4 regions of the Silvimonas sp. JCM 19000 genome follow, and region 1 is predicted to be linked to each of the others. Evidence: predicted binding sites of a transcription regulator. Region 1 holds the regulator's gene; each other region holds the start of a gene.

Region 1 (4,190 bases):
GCCAGTGGTGTGGGTTTCTCGGCGGACACCCAGAAGCAGACCGTTACTCTTAAATCGAAAGTGAGCACCATTTATGATCCACCGAAGCGCACTCGCTAGCCTTTTGATCGCAAGTCTGTTGCTGGCGAGCGGCCTCGCACACGCGGCCAAGGCTGACCGCGAAGAAAAAATCCACATCCAGGCGGATCAGGGCAATTTCGACCAGAAAACCAATACCGGCGTTTACATCGGCAATGTGATCGTGACGCAAGGCAGTATGGTGCTGCGTTCGGACAAGCTGACCATCCGCCAGGACGCCGACGGCAATCAGTTTTCGCAAGGCCAGGGCAATCCGGTCAAGTTCCGCGAGCGCGGCGATGATGGCACCTGGATTACCGCTGAAGCACTGCGTTATGACTACAACGGCCAGACCGGCCTGCTGACGCTGATCGACAAAGCCAATGTGCACAAGGATCAGGATGAAGTGATCGGCGACATCATCACTTACAACCTCAACACCGATCAGTACGAAGCCAAAACCACAGGCAAGAGCGGCGGTCGCGTCAACATCACGATCACGCCCAAGAAAAAAGCCAGCGCGCCCGCTGCGGCAGCACGCCCGGCCGCCACCAGCGCCAGTGAGGCCCAATGACCACCGCAATCCAGGCTGATAACGCGCCGCTTTCGCTCAGTGCCAAGGGCCTGATGAAACGGTATCGCAAACGCACCGTGGTACGCGATGTAACCATCGAAGTCGCCGCGGGCGAAGTGGTTGGCTTGCTTGGCCCGAACGGGGCGGGCAAGACCACCAGCTTTTATATGATCGTGGGCATGGTCGCCATGGACGGCGGCGAGATACGCCTGAACGGCCAGGACATCGGCCATATGGCGATGCACGAACGCGCCCAACTGGGCCTGGGCTATCTGCCGCAAGAGGCATCGATTTTCCGCAAGATGACGGTGGCGCAGAACGTGCTGTCGGTGCTGGAACTGCATATCAAGGACAGCACAGAACGCAATGCCAGGCTGGATGAATTGTTGCAGGAACTGCACATCAGCCACCTGCGCGACAACCCGGCCATGAGCCTGTCCGGGGGCGAGCGCCGTCGCGCCGAAATTGCCCGCGCATTGGCCGCTAACCCGCGGTTTATCTTGCTGGACGAGCCGTTTGCCGGGGTCGACCCGATTGCCGTGATGGACATCCAGCGCATCATTGCCTACCTGCGGGACAGGGGTATTGGTGTATTGATCACCGATCACAACGTGCGTGAGACTCTTGGCATCTGCGATCGCGCCTATATCATTTCCGAAGGCGCGGTGATGGCCTCGGGCCACCCCGCAGAAATCGTCACCAACGAACAAGTGCGCAAGGTTTATCTGGGCGAACACTTCCGCATGTAATTGCCAGACTCGACATCATGCAGCGCGATCTTCTACTCATTACTGCTTATCACAAGGTCGCATGAAGCAATCCTTGCAACTGCGGCTGTCGCAGCAGCTCAATCTGACGCCCCAACTGCAGCAATCGATCAAATTGCTGCAGCTTTCCACGCTCGATTTCCAGCAGGAAATCGACCGCTATCTGCTGGAAAACCCGCTGTTGGAGCACGACAACGGCAGCAGCGGCGACGCCCCGGCCGAGGGCAATACTGAATCCAGCAACGACGATCAACGCGATTACAACGACGACCACGGCGACGGCGAAAACTGGGGCTCTGGCAGCGGCACGCGCGGCAACGGCGACGATGACGACGACTTTGATCCCACCACGCAAGTGGCGCGCGAAATCACGCTGCGCGAGCATTTGCTGGAACAAGCAGGCGTGCTGCACCTGCCGCCGCGAGACCACGCTGCGCTGGCCTTCCTGATCGATGCACTCGATGACGAAGGCCTGCTGCCGATCGACCTCGAAGAATTGCTGGAACAAATTCCAGCCGAGATCGTCACTCAGTTAGAGCTTGAAGTGGATGACCTGGCGGTAGCGCTGGCGCGGCTCAAGCAAATGGAACCGGTCGGCGTGGGCGCGCGTGGTACGGCCGAGGCGCTGCTGATGCAACTGCGCTTGTTGCCCGACAGTGCGGCCAGACAACTGGCGCAAGTGATCGTGGCGCAGCATCTCGATTTACTCGCGGCCCGCGACTACACTAAGTTAAAACGATTACTGAAATGTGACGACGCGGCGCTTAAAGCCGCACAAGGCGTCATTACCTCGCTCAATCCCCGGCCCGCCGCACAGTGGGCTGCCTTGACGCCGCGGTATGTGGTGCCTGATGTCCTGGTACAGAAATACAAAGGTCAGTGGACGGTCCGGCTTAATCCGTCAGCCATGCCCCGGCTGCGATTGAACCAGGTTTATGCAGATATCCTGCAGCGCAGTGAAGGCGGTGTCCTGGCTCGGGAACTGCAAGAAGCCAAATGGCTCGTAAAGAGTGTGCAGCAGCGGTTTGAAACCATTTTGCGCGTGGCACAGGCCATCGTAGAACGCCAACGCGCTTTTTTTGAACACGGTGAAGTGGCCATGCGGCCACTGGTATTGCGCGATATCGCCGAAGTGCTTGATCTGCACGAATCGACGGTGTCTCGGGTAACGACGCAGAAGTACATGATGACCCCACGCGGGTTGCTGGAATTCAAGTATTTCTTTGGTAGTCATGTGGAAACGGAGGCGGGCGGCGAGTGCTCCGCGACAGCCATCAAAGCGCTGATCCGCCAGATGATCAACAACGAGGACAAGACCAGGCCGTTATCAGACAGCGCCATTGCGGAGGCGCTGTCAGGGCAAGGGATCGTGGTTGCGCGACGAACCGTTGCCAAGTACCGGGAGGGGATGAACGTACCCCCTGTCAATCTGCGCAAAAACCTGTAGCTGCGCCTGTCTCTGGGCGGGCTACGGACCAGTGGCTTAACCAGAAGGAGATCGCCATGAACCTCAACATTAGCGGACATCACCTCGAAGTGACCCCCGCCATCCGGGACTACATCACCAGCAAGCTTGACCGGGTAACGCGGCATTTCGACCAGGTGGTAGACGTGAGCGCGATTCTCTCTGTAGAAAAACTACAGCAGAAGGCCGACGTGACCGTTCACGTACGCGGAAAAGATATTCATGTTGAGGCAGTCGACAAAGACATGTACGCCGCCATTGATTTGCTGGTCGACAAACTCGACCGCCAGATCGTCAAGCACAAGGAGTGTCTGATGGACCATCGCGGTGACAGCATCAAACGGCAGCAGACGGCTGAAGAACCGGATGAAGTGTGATTCAGTAAGCCACTAAGCGCGGCGTGCGCTTGACGCAACGGACGGGAACCATTATCTATGGTTCCCGTTTTTCATTATTAAACACCGCTGTACAATTGCCGACGTGGCGCTCTGGCCCTGCTTTTGTACACGCTGTTTTCTGATGCAGCACCCACCCTGATTTGCTGCAGCGCATAAATAAATGCTGCGCTAAAATCGGGACGAAACTTTCGCGCGGCGGACCGGCTAATCCGATTCCCCGCAATTTGCCGCACCAGGCCGGTCATCCACCGGCGCCGCGGCACGACGAATCGGCAAAATCCTATGAGCCTGATTTCCAGAATTCTGCCTGCCAGCAATCTGTTTTTAGACATGGATGTCGGCAGCAAGAAACGCGTTTTTGAACAGGTGGGTATCCTGTTTGAAAACAGCCATGCCATTGCACGCAGTGTCGTGTTCGATAGCCTGTTTGCGCGTGAGAAACTTGGTTCAACCGGGCTGGGCCAGGCCGTCGCTATTCCACACGGCCGGATCAAAGGCCTCAAAGAAGCCAGCGGCGCGTTTATCCGGCTTAAATCGCCGATTCCATTCGATGCGCCCGACGGCAAACCGGTGAGCCTGATTTTTGTATTGCTGGTGCCAGCCAATGCAACCGATCTGCATTTGCAGATTTTGTCTGAGCTGGCGCAATTGTTCTCTGATAAAACCGTGCGCGAACAACTGGCAGAAGTCACCGACGTACAGGCCGCGTGGAAATTGATTACGACGTGGGAGCCGTATGCCGCAGATTACCGTTAGACAACTGTTCATCGATAACGCGGAAAAACTCCGGCTGACCTGGGTTGCGGGTCAATCCGGTGCCAATAATCTGTTAACCAACGATGCCGCCGAGCAAAAGCCGCGGCTGGCTCTGGTGGGGCATTTGAACTTCATCCACCCCAATCGGGTGCAGGTGCTGGGCATTGCCGAAG
Region 2 (4,190 bases), on a different contig from region 1:
AATCGTACGTCTTTGTACGTGCGCATTCCGAGCACCGCCGGGCTGCAAAATGCCTCGCCAGAATCGACCAACAGAGCAAAGACCGCCGGCGCGCAGGAAGCGTAAACGTACGTCTTTGTACGTGCGCATTCCGAGCACCGCCGGGCTGCAAAATGCCTCGCCAGAATCGACCAACAGCTGCAAAAAAAAAACCCGCCTTGCGGCGGGTGAAGGTACGACTCTGCTCTTTTGGGATAAACCCACCTGCATATATTTACAAACCAGCTAACACGCCTCGCATACCGCAGCGAACCCCCGGCAACCGAACTTGCCGCAATCCGCCGCGCTACGACTTACTCCACGCGCTCGCCATGCAGGGTTACATCCAGACCCTCGCGTTCTTCTTCTTCAGTTACGCGCAGGCCCATCACAACATCAATAATCTTCAGCAGTACGAAGGTCAGCACGCCGCTGTAGATCAGGGTGCACAGCACGCCCTTGATCTGCAGAACCACGTTGCCATCCACACCGCCGATATCTTTTACCGCAAACACACCGGTCAACACCGCACCCAGGATACCACCCACGCCGTGCACACCGAATGCGTCGAGGGAGTCATCGTAGCCCAGTTTGTGTTTCAGCCACGTTGCGGACCAGAAGCAAACGACACCCGCCAGCAAACCGATGATCAACGCACCGCCCACGCCCACAAAACCAGCAGCCGGGGTGATGGCAACCAGACCTGCAACGGCGCCAGAGATGATGCCCAGTACCGAAGGCTTGCCCTTGGCGATCCACTCGGCAAACATCCATGCCAGTGCGGCCATGGCAGTTGCAACTTGCGTGGTCATCATGGCGAAGCCGGCGCGGCCATCAGCAGCCAGTGCGGAGCCGGCGTTAAAGCCGAACCAACCCACCCACAGCATCGAAGCACCGATCAGCGACAGCACCAGATTGTGCGGTGCCATGGCTTCCTTGCCGTAGCCGACACGCTTGCCCAGTACTAAAGCACAAACCAGGCCAGCTACACCGGCGTTGATGTGTACGACCGTACCACCAGCAAAATCAAGGATGCCAGCGGTGGCCAGCCAACCCGTCGGTTCCCACACCATGTGCGCAATCGGTGCATACACGATGATCGACCACACGCCCATGAACACCAACATGGCAGAGAACTTCATACGGTCAGCAAATGCACCGCAGATCAGCGCCGGGGTGATGATGGCAAAGGTCATTTGATAGACCATGTACACCGATTCCGGGATCGACTGTGCCAGGTGGCTGACGGTCAGCGTGGTAGCCGACGCGCCCTTCACATAGGCCATGCCAGACAACATGACGCGGGAGAAGCCGCCGATAAAGCTATTGCCCGGCGTGAAGGCCAGCGAATAACCAATCACGACCCAGATCACGGTGATCAGCGCGGTGATGGCAAAGCTTTGCATCACGGTGGCCAGCACGTTCTTTTTGCGCACCATGCCGGCATAGAACAGCGCCAGGCCCGGGATGGTCATGAACAGCACCAGCGCGGTGGAGGTCAGCATCCATGCAGTGTCGCCACCGCTGATCTTGGACGAATCAACCGAGAACGGCGCAGTCGGTGCCGGTGCGGCAGCAGGCGCCGCAGCGGCTGCAGAAGCATCAGAGGCAACAACAGCGGCAGCCGGCGCCGGTGCAGCGGCAGATGCGTCGGACGCGATAGCGGCCGCAGCATCAGACGCGGCAGGCGCTGAAGCATCGTCGGCAAAGCCGGGGGCAGCCACAAACATGGCGCCCAGCAACGCGACCATTGCAAATAGTTTTTTCATCGGGGCATCTCCTTCCCTTATTTTTGCTTAAATCGCAGATTCGCCGGTTTCGCCAGTGCGGATACGCACCACGGATTCCAGTTCAAATACAAAAATCTTGCCGTCGCCGATCTTGCCGGTGTTCGCCGCTTTCTCGATGGCTTCGACGGTTTGATCGAGCAGATCGTCAGCAATGGCGACTTCGAGTTTGACCTTGGGCAGAAAATCAACCACGTATTCCGCACCACGATACAACTCGGTATGGCCCTTTTGACGGCCAAAGCCCTTCACTTCGGTTACGGTCAACCCGGCAACACCAATTGCTGACAGGGCTTCACGAACCTCATCAAGCTTGAATGGCTTGATGATGGCGGTAACAAATTTCATGGGTTTGCTCCTCATGTCCCGGTAACGACAGTGCAACATGAGCAACAAGCATGCCATGTGCCGCAAAGCCCGAAAAATACCGGCTTGTCGGAGAAAAACCGACACGCCGCACCAGAAGCGCGCGCCACGAACCAACGTGGAAAACAGCCGGGCACAGTTTCGGTGCGGCAGGCCTTGTCAGAAACATAGTGCACATCACGTCAGCCCGCCATCAGCGCGGGCGCGTCTGCTACACTGCAAAAAATCCAGCAAAAACCCGGAGAAACCATCATGTTGAAAGACAAGTTTTTTGACGACATCGCCAGCCGCATTTCCGATGCCATCGCCAACAGCCCGGCCAAAGACGTAGAAAAGAACGTGCGCGCCATGATGAGCACGGCGTTTAACAAGATGGATCTGGTCACGCGCGAAGAATTTGATATCCAGCAAGAAGTGCTGGCCCGCAGCCGCGAAAAACTGGCGGCACTGGAAGCCCGTATTCTGGAACTGGAACAACGCGTGACTGGCGGTAACCCGCAAGACAGCCTGTAAGGCTGTTTCTTAAGCACAAATTCGGCGCAGGACGGGCTGCGCGGTTGATCATCTGGACGGTCAGTCGCGTAATGCCCTGAAGTGGCGCTTGCAATAAAAAAGGCGATGCCGTGGCGGCATCGCCTTTTTTACGCGGATGAGGAACGTTGAAGCCCGTGGATGAAACCCGCAACCCTTGGCGTTCTGATTGCTGGCTTTGGTGGGTGGGTCATGACCCACCCTATGCATCGCAGCTCACGCTGGAAAAATTGGTGGCATAGGGTGGGTCTAGACCCACCGTCAAAGCCGCTGAGAGATTTGCCATTGCATGCTTCTTTGGCAACTTTGGAAGGTGGGTCTCGACCCACCCTATGGGGCATCACAACATAAACCGCGCCAGATCCTCGTTGCCCACCAGCGGGCCCAGTTTGGCGCTGACGGCGGCGGCGTCCAGTGTTACGGCGCCGGTCCTGGCCTCGTACGACAAATCTTCCAGCAGCTTTTCCAGCACGGTCGACAAGCGTCGCGCGCCGATGTTTTCGGTGCGCTCGTTCACCTGCCACGCAATTTCGGCAATGCGCTGGATGGCGTCTTCGCTAAACGTCAGCGCCACACCCTCGGTTTGCATCAGCGCCTGATATTGCTTGACCAGACAGGCATCCGTTTGAGTCAGGATGCGTTTGAAGTCATCCACAGACAGCGATTCCAGCTCAACGCGAATCGGAAAGCGGCCTTGCAGCTCGGGGATCAGATCAGACGGCCGCGCCAGATGGAACGCACCCGATGCAATAAACAGAATGTGATCGGTGTTGACCATGCCGTACTTGGTGCTCACGCTGGTGCCTTCCACCAACGGCAGCAGATCGCGCTGTACGCCCTGGCGGCTGACTTCGCCGGCGCTGCCTTCGGCGCGGCTGGTCACCTTGTCGATCTCATCGATAAACACGATGCCGTTCTGCTCCACCGAGCGCAGCGCTTCGGCGCGGGCGTCTTCTTCATTCACCAGCTTGGCGGCTTCTTCATCGGTCAGTCGCTTCATTGCTTCGCTGATCTTCAGCTTCTGCTTTTGCGTCTTGCCCGCCATCGCGCCTTTAAACATGTCTTGCAACTGGCTGGTGAAATCTTCCATGCCCGGCGGGCCCATCACGTCCATGGTGGGTGCAGCGGCGGCCACTTCGATTTCGATTTCTTTATCGTTGAGCTCGCCTTCGCGCAGCTTTTTACGAAATTTCTGCCGGGTCTCGCGGCCCGCTTCGTCTTGCTGCGGGTTGGGCGCAAACGGGCCCTTGGGTGGCCCGGGCACCAACACATCGAGGATGCGGTCTTCGGCGGCGTCCTCAGCGCGCACGCGATTACGCTGCATGGCGCGTTCACGCGCGCCTTTAACCGCCACTTCGATCAGATCGCGGATGATGCTGTCGACGTCTTTGCCGACATAACCCACTTCGGTGAATTTGGTGGCTTCCACCTTGATAAACGGCGCATCGGCCAGCCGCGCCAGGCGACGGGCGATTTCGGTTTTGCCCA
Region 3 (4,190 bases), on a different contig from region 1:
GGATACCTGCAAACTGCGCCGGGCTCCAGGTCGTGTAATTCATTGTATTAATTTTGATCGCTTTGCTTTTTATGTACGGCCTGGCCGGATAGCGCAAGGCGACGGCCGGAGCCGACGCCTGCGTTCCACCAATGTTATTGCACGATAAAGGTGGTGAAGTTCACCGACAGCACGCCTTCGTCGTCGCTGGTAATACCCAGAATCTTGTTGATCACAGCACGGATTTCGCGGCCCAGTTTGTCGGTGCCATCCGCTGCGCGCACATCTTCGGGCGTCTTGCTGCGCAACAGTTTGTTTACATCGCCCTGAATCTGCGGCAGATAGCTCTTCAGTTTTTCCTGGGTCTCGGCGTCGGCCACCTGCACCGTAATGTCGGTCTGCAGCATGACGTCGGTATCGCCGGAATTCAGGTTAACCGTAAATTGCGACAGCTTTTCGAAGATGGGCGGCGCGTCTTCTTTCTTCTTCGATTTTTCTTTTTTGGCCTTGGCTTCTTTGACCTGGGTTTCAGTGCCCGCCGCATCGCCACCGTCAGCGCTATCGCTGTTATGCATCATCAAGAATGCCGCAACCCCACCGCCAATCAGCACGATCAGCAAAACCACACCAATGATCACAAACAACATGACCTTGTTTTTGCCCTTGGCGGGCGCTGCATCAGACATAAATTCCTCGCACGAGAATGACAGTGACATGCAAACGCCCCGGCACTAACCGGGGCGAATGGGTCATTACGACCTTTGCGCCAGATTATCTTGCCCACCCCGCTGTAAAGCCAAGCCAGGCGTGCTCCTGGGCGTCGGGGCGCCATCATACCCGAGCTAAGGGTCGGGTGACACGGGCGGCGCAAAATCGGCATGCATTCGCTTGGTTTATATATCACAAACTCAAGCAAAACAAAGGATAAGGATGGTTATTTGAGAATATGCGTGCGGATTTGTCAGCAATTAACCACAGCCGCAAGGCATAGCCCGCCACGCCGTGCAAAGCCTCAGCACGATTGGCCATCGGCTAGCGGCTTTGGCGGGTGGGTTCAAAGGCCCACCCGATGCCGATCACACAAACAGATTCAGCCCGGAGCGCGCCACCGGGATTTTGACATCAGTCAGCCGCGTCACCGTGGTCGTGTCGTCGCTATTGCCAAACACACCGCTATTACGGCGCTGGTTGCCAGATTGCTGTTGCTGCTGCGCCTGTTGTTGCGCCTGCTGATTCAGCGTATCCGAAGCCACCTGCACATTGGTCAGCGTAATACCCTGATCGGCCAGCAAGGCAGTCAGTTTGGGCGTGGCGGCGGCCAATGCTTCGCGCACATTGGCGTGTTGCGAAGTAAAGATCACGCTGGCCTGATCCTGCGCCATCGACAACTTGACCTCCATCGGGCCCAGGTTAGGCGGGTTCAGCTGCATTTCCATATGCTGCTCTTGCTTGCCCACCATGATGGACACCTGCTGCGCCACTGCGGCACCCCATTTATCCGAGCCTACCGGTTCAGCGACAGTACGCGTGGTCGGCGTGGCCTGGGTCTCGGTGGCGTGCGTACTTGTGCGGGTGCCGCTGGTCAGCGCCGCCAGGGCACTGGCATCCGCCTGGCCATCAGTGTCAGCGGCGTCAGAATTTTTATCGCCAGCGCCCAGCGTCAGCGGCAAATCTTTGCCGTCAGCGGCAAGATCCGCCGTCGTTGCCGCCTGTTTGCCGCCGTCGGCTTGCAAGGCCTTGAGCAGATCGCTGGCCTTGTCTTTGGCATCCGCCTTGCCGCTGCCCTCCTTCTGCGCCGCCAGCAAGGCGCTCAGTGTTTTGCTGTTGCTGGCGGTACTGGCTGCGTTGGCCTTGCTGGCATCCAGCACATCGCTGATCTGCTGTGCCGACGCGCTGGCGTCAGTTGGCGTGGTCAGTGGCGCAGCTTGCTGGGCCAGTTGCGCTTGCAGCAAAGCCAGCCACGGCGCCACGGTTTGAGCGGTATCGGTGGCGCCGCCCGCATCTTTGCTGGCGTCGTTGATGGGGCTGGAATTACCGGCCGCCTTGGCGTCATCGCTGCCCGCATCGCTTTGCTTGTTGCTGTTCTGGGCGTTGCTGTCTTGCGCATGTTGCATGTGCACGATCTGCCTGGCGTCGGCCAGCGAAGCACTGAAACTCTGGTCGCTGCCGCTTGATTTGCTGGACGCGGACGCATTACTGGAGCTGCCTGGGCTGGGGGTGGCGGCAAAGCTGTTGATCGCATTGGCGGCGGCCATCGGAATCTTCCTGAAAACATGGTTTTGCCTTAGAGAAGCAAAAGCAATGCCAGGCCACGCCAGCGCGCCCACGCGCCCATCACCTCGGACTGTTCTGAGCGCGCAAACCCGCGTGGTAGACTGCGCAGCATTACGCGGGAAGGAGGCGCCATGGCTGAAGATTCAGATGCAGAAAAAACAGAACCCGCCTCTGGCAAGCGCCTGGAAGAGGCGCGACAGAAAGGCCAGGTTCCGCGTTCACAGGAGCTGGGTTCCTTCGCCATCATGATTACCGGCATGCTGGCCATGGTGGCGCTCGGCCCCAAGCTGGCCATCGCCATCGAACAGATCTGCCGTCGCGAGCTGACGTTTAACCACGCCACGGTGGCTGATCCGCAACAGATGTTTATCCATTTCATGGCCGCCGGTCAGCAAGCGCTGTTTGCGTTTTTGCCGATTGCAGGCGCCTGCGTAGCGGTTGCCTTGATCAGCCCCATGGCCATTGGCGGCTTTTTGTTTACCGGCACCGCTTTTGCCCCCAACTTTGGTCGGCTCAATCCGGCCAGCGGCATCGGCCGCATGTTTTCGGTCCGGGCGTTGGTCGAGGCCGGCAAAGCCATCCTCAAGACCGGCTTGATCGGCGGCGTAGCGGTTACCGTGCTGTGGCGCGAAAAAGATCAGTTTCTGCAATTGATCGTCATGCCGACTGAAGTGAGCATGGCCTATGTGCTGGAGATGGTGCGCTACACGCTGTTGCTGGTGATCGGCTCGATGGGCTTGATTGCCGCGATCGACGTGCCTTATCAGCTGTGGGACTACTACAAAAAGCTGCGCATGACCAAAGAAGAGGCCAAGCAGGAATCCAAAGAATCCGACGGCGATCCGCAAATCAAGGCGCGTATCCGCCAGATGCAACGCCAGGCCGCGCGACGGCGCATGATGCAGCAAATCCCCAAGGCCGATGTCGTGGTCACCAACCCGACCCACTATGCCGTCGCCTTGCAATACAACGAGCGTATGCGGGCACCCAAAGTGGTGGCCAAAGGCTCTTATCTGTTGGCGGAACGCATTATTGATCTGGCCCGCGAAAGCAATGTCACCGTCATCCGCACCCCGCCGTTTGCGCGGGCCTTGTACCACCATACTGATCTGGACGAGGAAATCCCGGCTGCCCTGTATACTGCCGCAGCCGAAGTGCTGGCTTATATCTACCAGCTTAAAAACTGGAAACGCACGGGCGGCACAGAACCCACCCTGAACGACGATTTACCGGTCCCGACTGAACTGGACCCCGAAGCGACGACTGCTTAACGGACTAGCTGAAACATGAAATCCCGGTCTTACCATGTGGCGTAACATCAACCTCACCCGACTGGCTGGCCCTGCGCTGGTCCTGATGGTGCTGGGCATGATGATTTTGCCGCTGCCGCCGTTTGCACTCGATATGTTCTTTACCTTCAATATCGCCATGTCGGTGGTGGTGTTGATGGTGGGCCTGTACACGCGCGAGCCGCTGGAATTCTCGGCCTTCCCCACCGTGCTGTTGTTTACCACGCTGTTGCGGCTGTCGCTCAACGTGGCCTCGACCAAGCTGGTACTGACGCAAGGCCACACCGGCGAAGGCGCAGCCGGACAGGTGATTGATGCATTTGGTCACGTGCTGATTGGCGGCAACCTCACCGTCGGTATCGTCTCGTTTGTCATTCTGACCATCATTAACTTTGTGGTGGTGACCAAGGGTGCGGGCCGGATCGCCGAAGTGAGCGCACGGTTTACCCTGGACGCCATGCCCGGCAAACAGATGGCCATTGACGCCGACTTGAACGCGGGCTTGATCGGCGAAGAAGACGCGCGCCGCCGCCGTTCTGTCATTGCACAGGAAGCCGACTTTTTCGGCTCCATGGACGGTGCCTCCAAGTTCGTTCGCGGTGATGCTGTGGCCGGTATCCTGGTCATGGTGATCAATATTGTGGGCGG
Region 4 (4,190 bases), on a different contig from region 1:
CAATTCAAAGGCCTGGCGGAATGCATCGTGGGTAAGCACCGGAACGGCCCCACCGGCAAAGTGCCGCTGGTGTTTATGGGCATGCATTCGCGCTTTGATAACGCGCTGGTGCGACCGGAAGGCTGGTCGGGCGATCTGGAGTAAAACCAGCTTTGCCACGGCGCAAAGCCAGGGGTGGGGTGCGCGCCAAAGTTATGCGATTTTTCTTATGTTTTGCTGATCGGCGCTGGCGGATATTGGCCGCTGATCAAAAGACAGGGACGCGTGGCGATGGAATCCGTGAGCAAAAAGGAATGCGGCGCGAGTGTGGCGTTACTTCAGGGCGCTATCCACGCTGGGCGGTGTCGGCATGATGCCAAAGTGGATGTTCTGGGCGCGGCATTGCGCGCGGAAATCGGTGCGGTGCATAACCGGGTCAGTACCCTGGACCAACGGATGGCCAGCGGTTTTGAAATGATCAGTACGCGCTTCGATAGCCTTGAAAAGCAGTTTCAAAGCAGCAAGCGCATGCTGAGCCTGGTTGCCAGTCTGATGGCGCTCTGGTTGATAGCCACCAGTCTGGGCGTGCCTTGGCAGAAGGCCGACCGGCCTGCCATCGAGACGCCATTTCGGCAATATCAGCAGCAGGCCGCGCCCCATCCTGTTGCCAGCGGCGCGCCCGACACTGAAATCTCCCGGCTCTGAGGGCAGGCGGTATGGCGCACCGCCCACCCACCCGCGCCGGGCCGTGCTGCCGCCATCAGTACGTGTAGAACATGTCCTGAATCTTTTTGGTGTCGTGCGTTCTGGTCAGCGCCAGCATCAGCAAGATGCGCGCTTTTTGCGGGCTTAGCGTGTCCGACACAACAAAGTCGGTCTTGTCATCATCATTCTCACCACCGCGCACGGTTGGGCCGTTGCCGACGCGGGAAGAACGCAGAATGAAGAAGCCTTTCTGCCGCAGCTCAGTCAGGCGCGCACGCACTGGCGTCGACAAGCTGCCGTCACCAGTACCGGCATACACGATCCCTTCATCGCCCGCAGCGGCAAAAGCGTCAATCGCGATGGTGTTGGCATTGGCCGAACCATAAGCAATGTCCACGGCCGGCAGTTTGTCCAGCTTGCTGATATCAAACTCGGTATCCGCGGTGTGCTTGCGCGTGGTGGCGCGATAAAACTTTGGTTTGCCCGAGACGATATAACCCAGGTCGCCCAGTTCCGGTGAGCGGAAAGTATTGGCCAGCATGGTGTTGGTCTTGGTGACATCGCGCGCACCGAGAATTTCGTCGTTCATGGCCACCAGCACGCCCCGGTTAGCCGAGTCCGGGCTGCCCGCCACGGCCACCGCGTTGTACAGATTGATCGGACCATCTGCGCTGATGGCGGTGGAGGGACGCATTGAGCCGACGATCACCACCGGTTTGCGACTCTTTACCGTCAGGTTGAGAAAGTAGGCGGTCTCTTCGATGGTGTCGGTGCCATGAGTAATGACAATGCCATCGACATTGCTTTGCTTGAGGAGTACGTTGACGCGCTTTGCCAGCGTCAGCCAGTTTTCATTGGTCATGTTTTCGCTGGCGATCTGGAAGGTCTGCTCGCCGCTGACATTGGCGATCTGCTTCAACTCCGGCACGGCTTCAATCAGGCGATCCACGCCGACTTTGGCGGCGGTGTAGCCGACGGTGGTGGTGCTGGTGGCGCCCGTGCCGGCAATGGTGCCGCCGGTGGCCAGAATAACCACATTGGGCAGTTTGTCGGCAGCTTGCGCAAACACGGCGCTACACGTTACGGCAACAAACAGGCTGCGTTGAAACAGTCTGGAAAGCATGCTGATCTCCTGGTTTTAGTTTCGTGAATGAAACCGTAGAAAAGCATGAACCGTGCCCTGAACAGAGGTTATTGCCGAAATTACCAACAGGGAAAGCGTTAATACCATTTCATCGCCGCCACCCCGCTGGTCGGGGTTAACTCACTGATCTGTAAAGGACTTGTATGCACGTTATCCACCTGGGCAAACAGACCGTACCCGCCGAAATTGATTACCCGCGCGAAGACCGCCGTGTTGATGGCGTGCCTGAACGTACCAGCTGGACGCACTATTCCAATGCGTCCGGCAGTTTTAACGCCGGGATCTGGGCGTGTGAGAAGGGCAGCTGGAAGATTCGTTTTGCGGATGACAGCGCCGAGTTCTTCAGCATTATCAGTGGGCGTGCGCGGGTTTATGCCGAGGATGGCAGCTTTGAAGAATTCGGGCCCGGCGATGCCGCGGTCATTCCGGAAGGATTTGTGGGCAAGTTTGAAGTGCTGGAGCCGGTAAAAAAGTACTTTGTAGTGCTTAACTAAAACGGCCTGCCTGAAACGCAACCGGCGACCGTAAAGGTCGCCGGTTGCAATCCCGCGCAAGGCGCGCGCTTAGTGGCGGCGTTCTACTACCAGTGCGTTATGCGGGGCAAACAGATAGAACGGCGCAAACAGCAGTTTCCAGCCATGGATGCTGCTTTTGACAGTGAAATGCACGTCATCGCCTTCGATATCAAATTCCACCGGCGGGGTTTTGCCCCAGTCCAGTTGCGCTTGCAAGACATGGCGGCCCGGGGGCAGCGCTGCCGACAGACACGCGCCGTGGGTGGTCAAACCCACCGGGCGACCATCGACCAACATGCAAGGTTGGCGGCCCAGACTACCCGTACGATGAATCTTGATGCTTGGCATGAAGTATATCCTCCTCGTTCCCGCTGTTTTTTGACTGACCTGTTTGGTTTAATCGGACTGCATTTCCAGCAAACCTGATTCCAGCAACTCGTCGAGCAAAAACGCAAAATCAGTCGCCGCCTTGCTTTCAGGGGCGAATTCAAAAATATCCTCGCCGCTGCCGGCGGCCGCAGCGATGACTTCTTGTTCTCGAATACGTGTGCGCAGCATTTCACCCGGAAAAGCGCGGGCCAATTGTCCGGCAATCTTTTCGCTGGTGACTTGATCCGGCACATAGCGATTAATCAAATATCGCCGTGGAATACGCGGGCCAAATTTCTCCAGCCCGGCAAGTGTGCGTTGCAGCAGATTGGCGCCATTCAGCGCCAGGTATTCGGCCGCTACCGGCACCAGCACCATATCGGCGGCAAATAGCGCCGAAAACGCTAATACCCCAAGGCTAGGACTGCAATCAATGATGATGGGCATTTCGCCGCCGCTTAGCATTTCGGCGGTCAGGCCCAATTTAAGGCGCCAGACGTTATCGCGATGGCGGGTAAGTTGCGCGTCCACTTTGCCCAGTTCCAGATGCGACGGGATGAAATGCACGCCATTCGGCAATGAGGTGATCAATTCCGTCAGTGGGCCTGTGCCGCGATAGAAATTGAAAATGGTATCGACCGAAGCCGGATTCATGCCGACCAGCGAGGTCAGGTGCGCCTGCGGATCAAGATCGATCACCAGCGGTTGCACACCGTTGCGCGCCATAGCGGCAGCCAGATTGGCGGAAACCGTGGTCTTGCCCACGCCACCTTTCTGATTGAACACTGCGATGATGGTCATTGCCTTGCACTTGCCCCGTGTCGTCAGCCGCCGCAGCGGGCCGCCTTGTTGTAAGCGGCAAGACTACACAAGTGCCAGACAACCGACTACCCCGGTCGGGTGAGGTGGAAGCTGACAAGTGACGGTTTTATTGGGCTGGCGGGGAGGGGTGGCCTGCCGTTCGTCGGTCGGGTAACCGGTGCCATCAACTTGTAACCGCGTGTACGAAAGTGAATCAAAAAAACCGCGCCATCAATCGAGACGGCGCGGTACGGTTCTTACAAGGTTTCGGCCGCGTAATCGGCCAGGCGCGAACGTTCGCCCCGTGTCAGGGTGATATGGCCGGAGTGCGACCAGCCCTTGAAGCGGTCAACCACATAGGTGAGGCCGGACGAGCCCTCGGTCAGATAGGGCGTGTCGATCTGGCTGACGTTGCCGAGGCAAACTACCTTCGTCCCTGGCCCGGCGCGCGTAATCAAGGTCTTCATTTGCTTGGGCGTCAGGTTTTGCGCTTCATCGATGATCAGAAATTTATTCAGGAAAGTGCGGCCGCGCATGAAGTTAAGCGATTTCACCTTGATACGGCTGCGGATCAAATCGCGCGTGGCGGCGCGGCCCCAGTCGCCCGCTTCGGCATCCGACTGGTTGAGTACGTCCAGGTTGTCTTCCAGCGCGCCCATCCACGGCTGCATCTTTTC

What was found. Region 1 encodes sigma-54, which starts transcription at its own class of promoters, with help from an activator protein. Its sites were predicted from a motif close to CTGGCACGCTTCATGCTT; they were not measured.
Region 2: the regulator sigma-54 is predicted to act here: its motif matches at 2,193-2,210, upstream of glnK (P-II family nitrogen regulator).
Region 3: the regulator sigma-54 is predicted to act here: its motif matches at 2,270-2,287, upstream of ACYQ1A_RS19985 (flagellar hook-length control protein FliK).
Region 4: the regulator sigma-54 is predicted to act here: its motif matches at 1,849-1,866, upstream of ACYQ1A_RS06955 (type II asparaginase).

Annotation. Positions count from the first base shown of each region.
Region 1 covers NZ_BAAIHC010000006.1:187,356-191,545, forward strand. Annotated here, with positions in the region: gene lptC (LPS export ABC transporter periplasmic protein LptC) at 1-99, shown strand, start outside; gene lptA (lipopolysaccharide transport periplasmic protein LptA) at 104-631, shown strand; gene lptB (LPS export ABC transporter ATP-binding protein) at 628-1,380, shown strand; gene ACYQ1A_RS08145 (RNA polymerase factor sigma-54) at 1,442-2,845, shown strand; gene hpf (ribosome hibernation-promoting factor, HPF/YfiA family) at 2,902-3,240, shown strand; gene ptsN (PTS IIA-like nitrogen regulatory protein PtsN) at 3,544-4,017, shown strand; gene hprK (HPr(Ser) kinase/phosphatase) at 3,998-4,190, shown strand, end outside.
Region 2 covers NZ_BAAIHC010000007.1:46,040-50,229, reverse strand. Annotated here, with positions in the region: gene ACYQ1A_RS08490 (ammonium transporter) at 333-1,787, opposite strand; gene glnK (P-II family nitrogen regulator) at 1,815-2,153, opposite strand; gene ACYQ1A_RS08480 (accessory factor UbiK family protein) at 2,424-2,684, shown strand; gene hslU (ATP-dependent protease ATPase subunit HslU) at 3,043-4,190, opposite strand, start outside.
Region 3 covers NZ_BAAIHC010000034.1:7,925-12,114, reverse strand. Annotated here, with positions in the region: gene ACYQ1A_RS19990 (flagellar basal body-associated FliL family protein) at 135-695, opposite strand; gene ACYQ1A_RS19985 (flagellar hook-length control protein FliK) at 1,056-2,234, opposite strand; gene flhB (flagellar biosynthesis protein FlhB) at 2,385-3,524, shown strand; gene flhA (flagellar biosynthesis protein FlhA) at 3,559-4,190, shown strand, end outside.
Region 4 covers NZ_BAAIHC010000005.1:147,063-151,252, forward strand. Annotated here, with positions in the region: gene dnaB (replicative DNA helicase) at 1-144, shown strand, start outside; gene ACYQ1A_RS06950 (hypothetical protein) at 214-684, shown strand; gene ACYQ1A_RS06955 (type II asparaginase) at 740-1,807, opposite strand; gene ACYQ1A_RS06960 (cupin domain-containing protein) at 1,972-2,322, shown strand; gene ACYQ1A_RS06965 (hypothetical protein) at 2,392-2,691, opposite strand; gene ACYQ1A_RS06970 (ParA family protein) at 2,740-3,513, opposite strand; gene ACYQ1A_RS06975 (PhoH family protein) at 3,771-4,190, opposite strand, start outside.